2 regions of the Streptomyces flaveolus genome follow, and region 2 is predicted to be linked to the other one. Evidence: predicted binding sites of a transcription regulator. Region 2 holds the regulator's gene; the other holds the start of a gene.
The links. The regulator HspR, encoded in region 2, represses chaperone genes until heat shock. The targets are predictions, from matches to a motif close to TTGAGNNNNNNNNNCTCAA.

Region 1 (5,988 bases), on a different contig from region 2:
GGTCGGTGTCGGCCATGACGTGGCCGCGGACCCGGTAGGAGTGGATCAGCTCGAAGACGCGGGCGGCCTTGGTGACGTCGTCGTCGTGGGAGGCGTCGATGTCCTTGAGCCAGCGGACCGGCTCGTAGGGGATGCGCAGCGCCTCGAAGATCTCGTCGTAGAAGCCGTTCTCGCCGAGGAGCAGGTTGGCGACCTGGCGCAGGAACTCGCCGGAGGCGGCGCCCTGGATGACCCGGTGGTCGTAGGTCGACGTGAGCGTCATGACCTTCGAGATGCCGAGCTTGTTCAGGGTGTCCTGGCTGGTGCCCTGGAACTCCGCCGGGTAGTCCATGGAGCCGACGCCCATGATGACCGACTGGCCGGGCATCAGACGCGGCACGGAGTGGACGGTGCCGAGACCGCCGGGGTTGGTCAGCGAGACGGTGACGCCGGTGAAGTCGTCCATCGTCAGCTTGCCGTCGCGGGCGCGGCGGACGATGTCCTCGTAGGCCTGCCAGAACTCGAAGAAGTTCAGCGTCTCGGCCTTCTTGATGGCGGCCACGACGAGCTGGCGGTCGCCGTTGGGCTTCACCAGGTCGATGGCCAGGCCGAGGTTGACGTGCGCCGGCTTGACGAGGGTCGGCTTGCCGTCCTTCTCGCCGAACGCGTAGTTCATCGTCGGCATGGCCTTGATGGCCTGCACCATCGCGTAGCCGATCAGGTGCGTGAAGGAGATCTTCCCGCCCCGGGCGCGCTTGAGGTGGTTGTTGATGACGATGCGGTTGTCGAACAGCAGCTTCACCGGGACCGCGCGCACGGACGTGGCCGTGGGCAGCTCCAGCGAGGCGTTCATGTTCTTGGCGACCGCGGCGGCCGGGCCGCGCAGCGTCACGAGCTCGGGGCCTTCGGGGGCTTCCTTGGCGGGCTCGGCCTTCGCCTGCGGCTTCGCGGCCGGCTTCGCGGGGGCGGCGGCCGGCTGGGGAGCCGCCGGAGCCTGGGCCGGGGCGGGCTGCGCGGGAGCGGCCGGGGCGGGAGCCTGCGCCTGGGGCGCCGGGGCGGCCTGCGGCGCGCTCGTGCCCGTGGTCGTCGCGGAGCCGGCCGCCGCCTGGGCGGCGGCCGCCCCGGGCTTGTAGTCGGCGAAGAAGTCCCACCAGGCTCGGTCCACGGAATTCGGGTCCTGGAGGTACTGCTGATAGATCTCGTCGACGAGCCATTCGTTGGCACCGAACGCGGCAGCGGGGTTCTTGCCCGCTTGGTCGGTGTCGGTCGAGATGCTCGAGTTACTGGGGGACTGTGGCGACACGGCGAGAACCGCCCTCTTCCGCTTCACAAGGTGGTGGACAGCGGGAATCAAGGCTACGCCTCCCCGGACCGGAAGGTCAGACCGGGCCCGTTCAACGTCGCGTAAGTCACATTGCAGACCGTGTTTCGGCGCTGGAAATGGCGGGAAACAAGCGAGGTTCTGTTGCGCGTGGGAAGGGGAGACCGCGGCCCTGCGCGAAGAATTCGCGGGCCTGTGCCTGATCACACGTGTCCGTCAGCGCGAACGCTCGTGGATCTTGGTGCTCCGCTTCGAACCCTACGTCAACTCGACGTCGGCGGCAGGCCCGGAAGAGTGATGAGAATCCGGCAGCCCCGCTCGGATTCGGCCACACCGATCCGGCCGCCGTGCAGATCCACCGCCCAGCGGGCGATCGCCAGACCGAGTCCGGTGCCGCCGTCGCTGCCGGGACCGTGCGGCCGGGACACCGAACCCCGGTTGAACCGCTCGAACACCCGTCGCCACTCCGACCGCGGAATGCCGGGCCCCTCGTCCAGAACCTCCAGCTCGAGGGATTCCGGCTGTGCCCCGCGCCGCGCCCTGACCGTCACCCGGCCGTGCGGCGGGCTGTGCTTGACCGCGTTGTCGATGAGGTTGGCGACCACCTGGTGGATGCGCTCGGGGTCGGCGTGGGCGGTCAGGTCGGACGGGAACACGTCGAGGGCCAGATGCACGTCGGTACGCGTGTGGCTGCCGGATCCGGAAGCGATGCCCGCGCGCGCCGAGGCGACCATGTTGGCCTCCTTCAGTACGCCCGACAGGTACGGCCACACCTCGAAGCGCCGCTTGCGCAGCGGTACGACGCCGTTGTCCAGGCGAGAGAGGTCCAGCAGCGTCTCGACCAGCCGGCCGAGCCGCTCCGTCTGCCGCAGCGCGGTCCGCATGGTCTCCGGGTCGGCCTCGGTGACGCCGTCGACGATGTTCTCCAGCACCGCGCGCAGGCCCGCGATGGGGGTGCGCAGCTCGTGCGAGACGTTCGCCACCAGCTCCTTGCGCTGGAGGTCCTGGGCCTCCAGGTCGTCGGCCATGCGGTTGATCGTGACGGCCAGGTCGCCCAGCTCGTCGCGCCGGTTCTCGCGCACCCGGCGCGTGTAGTCGCCGTGCGAGATGGACCGGGCCACGGCGTTCATCTCGTCCAGCGGCGCGGTCAGCGAGTGCGCCACGAACTGCGTGATCAGCAGTGTGGCGATCATCGAGAAGACCGTGATGAAGCGCAGCTCCGTCTTCGTGTGCACCGCGATCACCGACAGGCCGGTGGTGATCAGCACCGACGTGACGACCAGCGCGCCCAGCTTGGTCTTGATCGAGAACGGGCGTACGCCGCCCCAGGGCTCCCCGGGGCTCCTCCGTGCGGCTTCCCGTCCCGAGCTCATGGCGTCGGCGTCTCCAGCGCGTAGCCCACGCCGTGCACGGTGCGGATGCGCTCGGCCCCGATCTTGCGGCGCAGCGCCTTGATGTGGCTGTCGACGGTCCGGGTGCCGGAGGCGTCGGCCCAGTCCCAGACCTCGGCCAGCAGCTGCTCGCGGGAGAGCACCGCGCGCGGGGTGTTGGCCAGGCACACCAGCAGGTCGAACTCGGTGGGCGTCAGGTGGACGTCCTCGCTGCGCACCCGCACCCGGCGCTGCGCGTGGTCGATCTCCAGCTCGCCGAGGCGCAGGATGCCGCTGCGCGGCGTCGAGGCGGCCACGACGGCCCGCTCCACCCGGCGCAGCAGCACGTGCACGCGTGCGGCCAGTTCACGCATCGAGAACGGCTTGGTCATGTAGTCGTCGGCGCCCACGCCGAGGCCGACCAGCATGTCCGTCTCGTCGTCGCGCGCGGTGAGCATCAGCACCGGCACCGGCCGCTGGGCCTGCACACGCCGGCAGACCTCCAGGCCGTCGAAGCCGGGCAGCATGATGTCGAGGATCAGCAGGTCGGGCTGCCAGGCCTCGGCCGTGTCGACGGCGGCAGGGCCGTCGCCCGCCGTTTGCACCAGGAATCCCTCGGCGCGCAGGCGGGTCGCGATGGCGTCCACGATCGTCTGGTCGTCCTCGACCACCAGCACCCGGCGCTGTGCGCCCTGGGTGGCCGTCGCCGTGCCGTTGTGGGAGGTCTGTGTCTGCTCCATCGCCCGCCCCTGAGGTGTGCTTTCCGGAATCCGTGGGGTGATCCCATGACTGCGCTTGACGCTTGAATGATCTGCGCCAGGGCAGCAGCGTACGGGGAGGTGCCGCGCCTTTGCTATCCAGGCCCGATGCCGAGGTGGACGACGTCCGGAACGCCCCGGGCAACCGGGATCTCTTCGGTACGCACCTGCTGGAACCCGGCATTACGCAAGGTTTCTTCGAATTCCGGAGAGGGCTGCGCGGACCATACGGCGAGCACCCCGCCGGGCCTCAACACCCTTGTGCAGCCCGCGAGTCCGGACGGCGAATACAGCCCGTCGTTGCCCTCGGTGACGGTCCAGTCGGGGCCGTTGTCGATGTCGAGGCACAGCGCGTCGTACGTGTCGGAAGTCTCATTGACGTAAGCCACCAGATCCGCCTCGACGATCTCCGCGCGCGGATCGGCCAGCGCCCCGGCGGACAGCTCGGCCAGCGGCCCGCAGCGGTGCCAGTCGATGACGGCGCGTTCGCGTTCGACGACCGCGATCCGCCCCCAGCGGGGGTCGGCGGCCGCGTGGGCCAGGGAGAAGCCGACGCCGAGCCCGCCGATGAGGACGTGCGGTGCCGCCCGGCCGTCGAGCGCCTCGGCCGCCGCGTCCACCAGCCGGCGCTCCGAGCGTCCGTCGGAGGTGTCCATCAGGAAGCAGCCGTTCGCGATGATCTGCAGCAGCTTCCCGTGCCGGCGCAGGACGACCTCGCCGTACGGGCCCTCGCGACGGTCCAGAACTTCCGGGGTGCCGTGGGAGTCGTAAGAGGTGATGGGCATCGGCCCATCCTGGCACTCCGGCAAGGGGAATGACCGGCGGTCCGGTGGCGCTGGTGGTGCGTGAGGGCGGCTCGCGACCCGGCATCGCCCCTTGATCGCTCAGAGCGAACAGGCCCTCGGGAACAATCATCGGCTCCCGAGCATTGAGTCGGCATAACTCAACTTGACTGCCGAAGGGGAGATCATGGCTGCTGAGTCCGCTGCCTTCACACCGCTCACCCTGCCCGTGCTGCCGCTCGACGACGAGGTCGTGCTGCCGGGGATGGTCGTCCCCCTGGACCTGAGCGACTCCGAGGTACGGGCCGCGGTGGAGGCCGCGCAGGCCGCCGCCAGGGACGAACCGGGCAAGCCCCGGGTCCTGCTGGTCCCGCGCATCGACGGCACCTACGCGAAGACCGGTGTCCTCGGCACGGTCGAGCAGGTCGGCCGGCTCGCCGACGGAGACCCGGGCGCGCTGATCCGCGGCCGGAGCCGGGTGAGCATCGGCGCCGGCACCACCGGCCCGGGCGCCGCGCTGTGGGTCGAGGGCACCCGTATCGACGAGAGCGTGCCCGATCCGCTGCCCGGCCAGGTCGCCGAACTCGTCAAGGAGTACAAGGCCCTCGCCACCGCCTGGCTGCGCAAGCGCGGCGCCTGGCAGGTCGTCGACCGCGTCCAGGCCATCGACGACGTCTCCGCGCTCGCCGACAACTCCGGTTACTCGCCCTTCCTCACCACCGAGCAGAAGGTCGAGCTGCTGGAGACCACCGACCCGGCCGCCCGCCTGAAGCTCGCCACCCGGCAGCTGCGCGACCACCTCGCCGAGCAGGACGTCGCCGAGACCATCGCCAAGGACGTCCAGGAGGGCGTCGACAAGCAGCAGCGCGAGTTCCTGCTGCGCCGCCAGCTCGAAGCCGTCCGCAAGGAGCTGCGCGAGCTGAACGGTGAGCAGGAGGGCGAGGAGTCCGACGACTACCGCGCCCGCGTCGAGGCCGCCGACCTGCCCGAGAAGGTCCGCGAGGCCGCGCTCAAGGAGGTCGACAAGCTGGAGCGGTCCTCCGACCAGTCGCCCGAGGGCTCGTGGATCCGCACCTGGCTGGACACCGTCCTCGAACTGCCGTGGAACGAGCGCACCGAGGACGCCTACGACATCCAGGGCGCCCAGGCCGTCCTGGACGCCGAGCACGCGGGCCTCCAGGACGTGAAGGAGCGGATCACCGAGTACCTGGCCGTGCGCAAGCGGCGCAGCGACCGCGGCCTCGGCGTCGTCGGCGGACGGCGCGGCGGTGCCGTGCTGGCCCTGGTGGGGCCGCCCGGCGTCGGCAAGACGTCGCTCGGCGAGTCCGTCGCGCACGCCATGGGCCGCAAGTTCGTCCGCGTCGCCCTCGGCGGCGTCCGCGACGAGGCCGAGATCCGCGGCCACCGGCGTACGTACGTCGGCGCGCTGCCCGGCCGGATCGTGCGGGCGATCAAGGAGGCCGGGTCGATGAACCCGGTCGTGCTCCTGGACGAGATCGACAAGGTGGGCTCCGACTTCCGGGGCGACCCGGCCGCCGCGCTGCTGGAGGTCCTCGACCCGGCGCAGAACCACACCTTCCGGGACCACTACCTGGAGGTCGAGCTCGACCTGTCCGACGTCGTGTTCCTGGCCACCGCCAACGTCCTGGAGGCCATCCCCGAGGCCCTGCTCGACCGCATGGAGCTGGTCCGCCTCGACGGCTACACCGAGGACGAGAAGGTCGTCATCGCCCGTCACCACCTGCTCCCGCGCCAGCTGGAGCGGGCCGGTCTGGACA
Region 2 (5,988 bases):
CGGCGTGACCGAGGAGACCCCGGGCTTCGACGAGAAGCCCGACGTCCCCTCTGGCGCCACGCCTGACGCCGCCGAACCGAAGGCCGCCTCCGAGGAGGAGGCGGCCCCGGCCGGGGACGCGAGTGAGAACGCGGGCCTGGTGGCCCAGCTGGACCAGGCACGCACGGCGCTCGGCGAGCGCACGGCGGACCTCCAGCGCCTCCAGGCCGAGTACCAGAACTACCGCCGTCGGGTGGAGCGGGACCGCGTCGCGGTCAAGGAGGTCGCCATCGCGAACCTCCTGTCCGAGCTGCTCCCCGTGCTCGACGACGTGGGCCGCGCCCGGGAACACGGCGAACTCGTCGGCGGATTCAAGTCCGTCGCGGAGTCGCTGGAGACCACCGTGGCCAAGATGGGCCTCCAGCAGTTCGGCAAGGAGGGCGAGCCCTTCGACCCGACGATCCACGAGGCCCTGATGCACTCGTACGCGCCGGACGTCACCGAGACGACCTGCGTGGCGATTCTGCAGCCGGGGTACCGGATCGGCGAGCGCACCATCCGCCCCGCGCGGGTGGCGGTGGCCGAGCCGCAGCCGGGGGCGCAGACCGTCAAGGCCGAGGAGCCGGCCGAGGCGGCCGACGACAAGGAGAACGGTGGCCCGGAGGAGGGCTGACGTCACGACGTACGCGTACGCAGGAGAGGAGGGACGTCGGGGATGAGCACCAAGGACTTCATCGAGAAGGACTACTACAAGGTCCTCGGCGTCCCCAAGGACGCCACCGAGGCCGAGATCAAGAAGGCGTACCGGAAGCTCGCCCGCGAGTTCCACCCGGACGCCAACAAGGGCAACGCCCGGGCCGAGGAGCGCTTCAAGGAGATCTCCGAGGCGAACGACGTCCTCGGTGACGCCAAGAAGCGCAAGGAGTACGACGACGCCCGCGCGCTCTTCGGCAACGGCGGCTTCCGCCCGGGGCCGGGCGCGGGCGGCGGCGGCACCTTCAACTTCGACCTGGGCGACCTCTTCGGAGGCGGCGCCCAGGGCGGCGGGGCCGGCGGCTTCGGCGGCGGTCTCGGCGACGTCTTCGGGGGCCTGTTCAACCGCACCGGCGCCGGCGGTCCCGGCACCGGCACGCGGACCCAGCCGCGGCGCGGCCAGGACATCGAGTCCGAGGTCACCCTCAGCTTCACGGAGGCCATCGAGGGCGCGACGGTCCCGCTGCGCATGTCCAGCCAGCAGCCCTGCAAGGCCTGTTCGGGCACCGGCGACAAGAACGGCACGCCGCGCGTGTGCCCGACCTGCGTCGGCACCGGGCAGGTCGCCCGGGGCTCCGGCGGCGGCTTCTCGCTGACCGACCCGTGCCCGGACTGCAAGGGCCGCGGCCTGATCGCGGAGAACCCCTGCGAGGTCTGCAAGGGCTCCGGACGCGCCAAGTCCTCGCGGACGATGCAGGTCCGCATCCCGGCCGGGGTGTCGGACGGGCAGCGCATCCGGCTGCGCGGCAAGGGCGCACCGGGCGAGCGGGGCGGCCCGGCGGGCGACCTGTACGTGGTGGTGCACGTCAAGGACCACCCCGTCTTCGGCCGCAAGGGCGACAACCTCACCGTCACCGTCCCGGTCACCTACGCCGAGGCGGCCCTCGGCGGCGAGGTCCGCGTCCCGACCCTGGGCGGACCCCCCGTCACGCTGAAGCTGCCGGCGGGCACACCCAACGGCCGCACCATGCGCGCCCGCGGCAAGGGCGCGGTACGCAAGGACGGCACCCGCGGCGACCTCCTGGTCACCGTCGAGGTGAGTGTCCCGAAGGACCTGACGGGGAAGGCTCGTGACGCGCTCGAGGCGTATCGCGAGGCGACCGCGGACGAGGATCCGCGGGCGGAGCTGTTCCAGGCCGCGAAGGGAGCTTGATGGGGATGGACGGTCGTCGGCGCAATCCGTATGAACTGACCGAGGACACCCCGGTCTACGTCATCTCGGTGGCGGCCCAGCTCTCCGGTCTGCACCCGCAGACCCTGCGCCAGTACGACCGCCTCGGCCTGGTCTCCCCGGACCGTACGGCCGGGCGCGGCCGGCGCTACTCGGCCCGTGACATCGAACTGCTCCGCCAGGTGCAGCAGTTGTCGCAGGACGAGGGCATCAATCTGGCCGGAATCAAGCGCATCATCGAACTGGAGAACCAGGTCGCCGCGCTCCAGTCCCGCATAGCGGAGCTGTCGGACGCGCTGGAGGGCGCGGCCACGGCGATGCGTCAGCGGGAGGCGGCGGTGCACGCCTCGTACCGCCGTGACCTGGTGCCGTACCAGGAGGTCCAGCAGACCAGCGCGCTGGTGGTGTGGCGGCCCAAGCGGCAGCAGCAGGCGCCCGACTGACGGCGCGTGAAGGTTCCCGCGAAGGGGCCCGGAGGCTCGGGTGAGCCTCCGGGCCCCTTCGTGTGTCCCTCGTGTGGGAGGCATGTGCAGGGACCCGGGAGACGATTCCGCTCCGTCTCCACGTCGGCTGCGGAGCGTGGTGTTGTCATCTCGTTAAGTGGTTCCGCTTGACGGTGGGGGCGCCGACGCGTTGGCTTTTCAGTCACCTGGGTTGCAATGCGGCCCCCGCGTCCGGAAGGCACCAGAAGTGAGCTCCTGCATCCGTCGTATCGCCATATCCGTGGCCGCGTCCACGATGACCGTTTCGCTGGCCGGCTGCGGGGTGCTGGGCGCTTCGGAGAGCAGCGACGACGCGAGCCCGTCCAAGGGCAACGACATCACGGTGGGCCTGCTGCTTCCTGAGACGGAGAACACGCGCTACGAGCAGTTCGACCACCCGTACTTCGTGAAGAAGATCGCCTCCCTGACCCGCAACGAGGGCAAGGTCGAGTACGCCAACGCCGGGGCGGACGAGGCCAAGCAGGCCGAGCAGATGCAGAAGATGATCGACGACAAGGTCGACGCGATCGTCCTGGACGCCGTGAACGCGCAGTCCATCGCGTCGAGCGTGCAGAAGGCCAAGGACGCCGGTATCCCGGTCATCGCCTACGACCGGCTGGCCGAGGGGCCGATCGCCGCCTACATCTCCTTCGACAACGAGCTGGTCGGCGAGGTCCAGGGACGCTCCCTCATCGAGGCGCTCGGTGACCGTGACAACCCGGCCAAGGTCGTCATGATGAACGGCTCGCCCACCGACCCGAACGCCAAGCAGTTCAAGGCCGGTGCGATGTCCGAGCTGAACGGCAAGGTGACGATCGCCCAGTCCTTCGACACCAAGGACTGGAAGCCGGTGAACGCCGAGGCGAACATGGCCGAGGCGATCCAGTCGATCGGCAAGGACAACATCGCCGGCGTCTACTCCGCCAACGACGGCATGGCGGGCGGCATCATCAAGGCCCTGGAGGCCGCAGGTGTCACCGACCTGCCGCCGATCACCGGCCAGGACGCGGAGCTGCCGGCGGTCCAGCGGATCGTCTCCGGCGAGCAGTACATGAGCGTCTACAAGTCCTACCCGCAGGAGGCCGAGAACGCCGCGGAGATGGTCGTGGCGCACATCCAGGGCCGGGACATCCAGTTCGACGCGCTCACCCGTGACAAGGTCGACAGCCCCAGCCACCAGGGCATTCCGGCGCAGCTGGTGCCGGTCGTCGCCCTGACGAAGGCCAACATCAAGGACACCGTCGTGGCGGACGGCTTCTACAAGGTGTCCGACATCTGCACGGCGAAGTTCGCGGCGGACTGCGCGGAGATCGGGCTGAAGTAGCCGTCGGCCGCCGCCCGGGCATTCCCGTGCGAACCGGTGTCTTCCGGCCGCCGCCCGGGGCGGAGCCGTGTTGCGGACCCGGTCCCGGCCGCGCATAGTTGCGCTGCGGAAAGAGCCGGAACCGGGGGTGGGATGGGCGATGGCCGGGCACGGGGCTCAGGAGCATCCGCACGGTGCCGACCGGCTGTGCGCGGTCGGGGACCGCGTGTACTCCCGGGCCGTACGGCGCGGCCGGGTGCCGCGCCGGGACGCGGAGCCGGTGCCCTGCCTGCTGGAGCTGGCCCTGCTGCACCCGGACCCCGACGACATGGACTGGCTCGTGCCGACCTCCCCGCAGGAGGTCATGACCCGGCTGCTGCGCGGGGTGTACGACGAGGTGAGGGCCAGCCAGCGGCGGGTGGGCTCGGCGGTGGAGGCCTTCGAGCGGTACGCGGGCCTCGGCCGGCGCATCGAGGCGTCGGCGGCCACGGAGGGCACGGCGATCCGGGTGCTGGACGGGCTGGCCCGCATCCAGGCCGCGATGGACGAGGCGACGGAGGCGTGCACGACGGAGGTGCTCACCGTCCAGCCGGGCGGCATCCGGCGCGAGCACGAGCTGTCGGAGGGGCTGCACCGGGCGCTGGCGCTGCGCGGGCGCGGGGTGCGGATGCGGGACCTGTACACGCACGTGGCCCGGCACGGGCAGGGGCTGCTCAACTACCTGGAGCTGATGGGTGACGCGGTGGAGGCCCGCACCCTCGACGAGGTCGTCGACCGCCTCATCCTGTTCGACCGCACGGTGGCGTTCATCCCCGCCAACACCGACCGCACGATGGCCCTGGAGCTGCGCCACCCCGCGCTGGTGGCCTACCTGGTGACGGTCTTCGAGCGGCTGTGGCGGCTGGCGATCCCCCTGACGGCGCCGCTTCCCGACACCGGTTTCGAGGGCGTCTCGCACCGCGAGCAGTCCATCGCGGCGCTGCTGGCGGAGGGCCACCAGGACGCGGTGATCGCGGAGCGGCTGGGCATCAGCGTGCGGACGTGCCGGGCGCACATCGCGCGCCTGTCGGAGACCCTGGGCGCGGCCAGCCGGACCCAGCTGGGGGTGCGCATCGCCCAGGCCGGCCTGGACGGCTCGCCCTCCGTCAGCGTTCCTGGTCGAGAATCCCCGACTGTCCGATGAGATGACCGAGCTGAGCCCGGCTCTCGCTGCCGAGGGTGGCGGCGAGCCTGGCGATGCGGACGCGGGCGGTACGGACGTTCATACCGAGGCGGTCGGCGATCGAGGCGTCCGTGTGCCCTTCGACGAGGAGGGCGGCGATGGCGCGTTGGCGGGGGGTGATCCCGTTGACGGTGGGCTGCTGGACCGCTTGGGGGTGGCGAGGTGCCAGAGGCGGTGCGGTCCAGGCCACCGCCCCCACTCACTCCCTCAGCGTGCTGGAGGGTTCGAGACCCGCCTCGCACAGGCCCTCGTCCCGGTGCCGGTGCGGCCTGAGGGTCACGTGCGGGTTTCTCCGCCCAGGCCGGGGGACCCGTGCTCCAGGACCCCCGACTGGGCTATGAGATAGCCGAGTTGGGCACGGCTGCCGCTGCCGAGCACCGTCGCCAGTTTCGCGATGTGGGCACGGCAGGTGCGCACGTTCATGCCGAGACGGCGGGCTATCGCCTCGTCCACGTGGCCCTCCACCAGGAGCTTGGCGATCGAGTGCTGGATGTCGGTGATGCCGTCGGGGGCCGTTTCGTACGGGGCGCCGGCGGTCAGCGGGACCGCCCGGCTCCAGATGAACTCGAACACCTTGATCAGGTAGCGGACAAGGCCTGGGTGACGGATCTCCAGGGCGACCTGACGGTCCTCACGGATGGGGATGAAGGCGACCGTCTCGTCACAGATGATGAGGCGCTCGACGAGTTCGTCGATGGTCCGGTACTCGACCTTGCCGTTCACGAACTGGTCCACGTAGGCGAGGCGTTCGGGGTTGTACCGCGCGGTGTGCTGGTAGAGGGTCCGGATGCGCACCCCCCGCTCGATCAGCGGCTTGTCGCGCTCCAGCGCCTCCAGGAGGCGGTTCTCGGCGCTGCGGGCGCTGCTGCTCGGCTGGACGGTGAGCATCTCGGTCCGGCACTGGGCCGTGGCCAGGTCGAGAGCCGCGTTGATGCGGTCCAGGCCCTCCAGCACACTGATGGAGTGGGTGGGGGCGGTGGCCTGGACGCCGAGGGCCATGAACGGCTCGAAGACTTCGGAGAGCGCGATCGACAGCCGTCGGTGCTCGGTGATCTCCCGCTCGATGGGGTTGAGCCGC

Region 1: a site for HspR is predicted at 4,357-4,375, ahead of lon (endopeptidase La). Genes of this name have one in related genera too.

The regions. Positions count from the first base shown of each region.
Region 1 covers NZ_JBIWKU010000003.1:162,972-168,959, reverse strand. Annotated here, with positions in the region: gene ACIRG6_RS10270 (multifunctional oxoglutarate decarboxylase/oxoglutarate dehydrogenase thiamine pyrophosphate-binding subunit/dihydrolipoyllysine-residue succinyltransferase subunit) at 1-1,282, opposite strand, end outside; gene ACIRG6_RS10265 (HAMP domain-containing sensor histidine kinase) at 1,564-2,673, opposite strand; gene ACIRG6_RS10260 (response regulator transcription factor) at 2,670-3,410, opposite strand; gene ACIRG6_RS10255 (spermine/spermidine synthase domain-containing protein) at 3,524-4,213, opposite strand; gene lon (endopeptidase La) at 4,398-5,988, shown strand, end outside.
Region 2 covers NZ_JBIWKU010000005.1:213,645-219,632, reverse strand. Annotated here, with positions in the region: gene dnaK (molecular chaperone DnaK) at 1-8, shown strand, start outside; gene grpE (nucleotide exchange factor GrpE) at 5-652, shown strand; gene dnaJ (molecular chaperone DnaJ) at 695-1,885, shown strand; gene ACIRG6_RS17360 (heat shock protein transcriptional repressor HspR) at 1,891-2,346, shown strand; gene ACIRG6_RS17355 (sugar ABC transporter substrate-binding protein) at 2,594-3,709, shown strand; gene ACIRG6_RS17350 (helix-turn-helix transcriptional regulator) at 3,849-4,871, shown strand; partial or broken gene ACIRG6_RS17345 (helix-turn-helix domain-containing protein) at 4,834-5,073, opposite strand; gene ACIRG6_RS17340 (helix-turn-helix transcriptional regulator) at 5,187-5,988, opposite strand, start outside.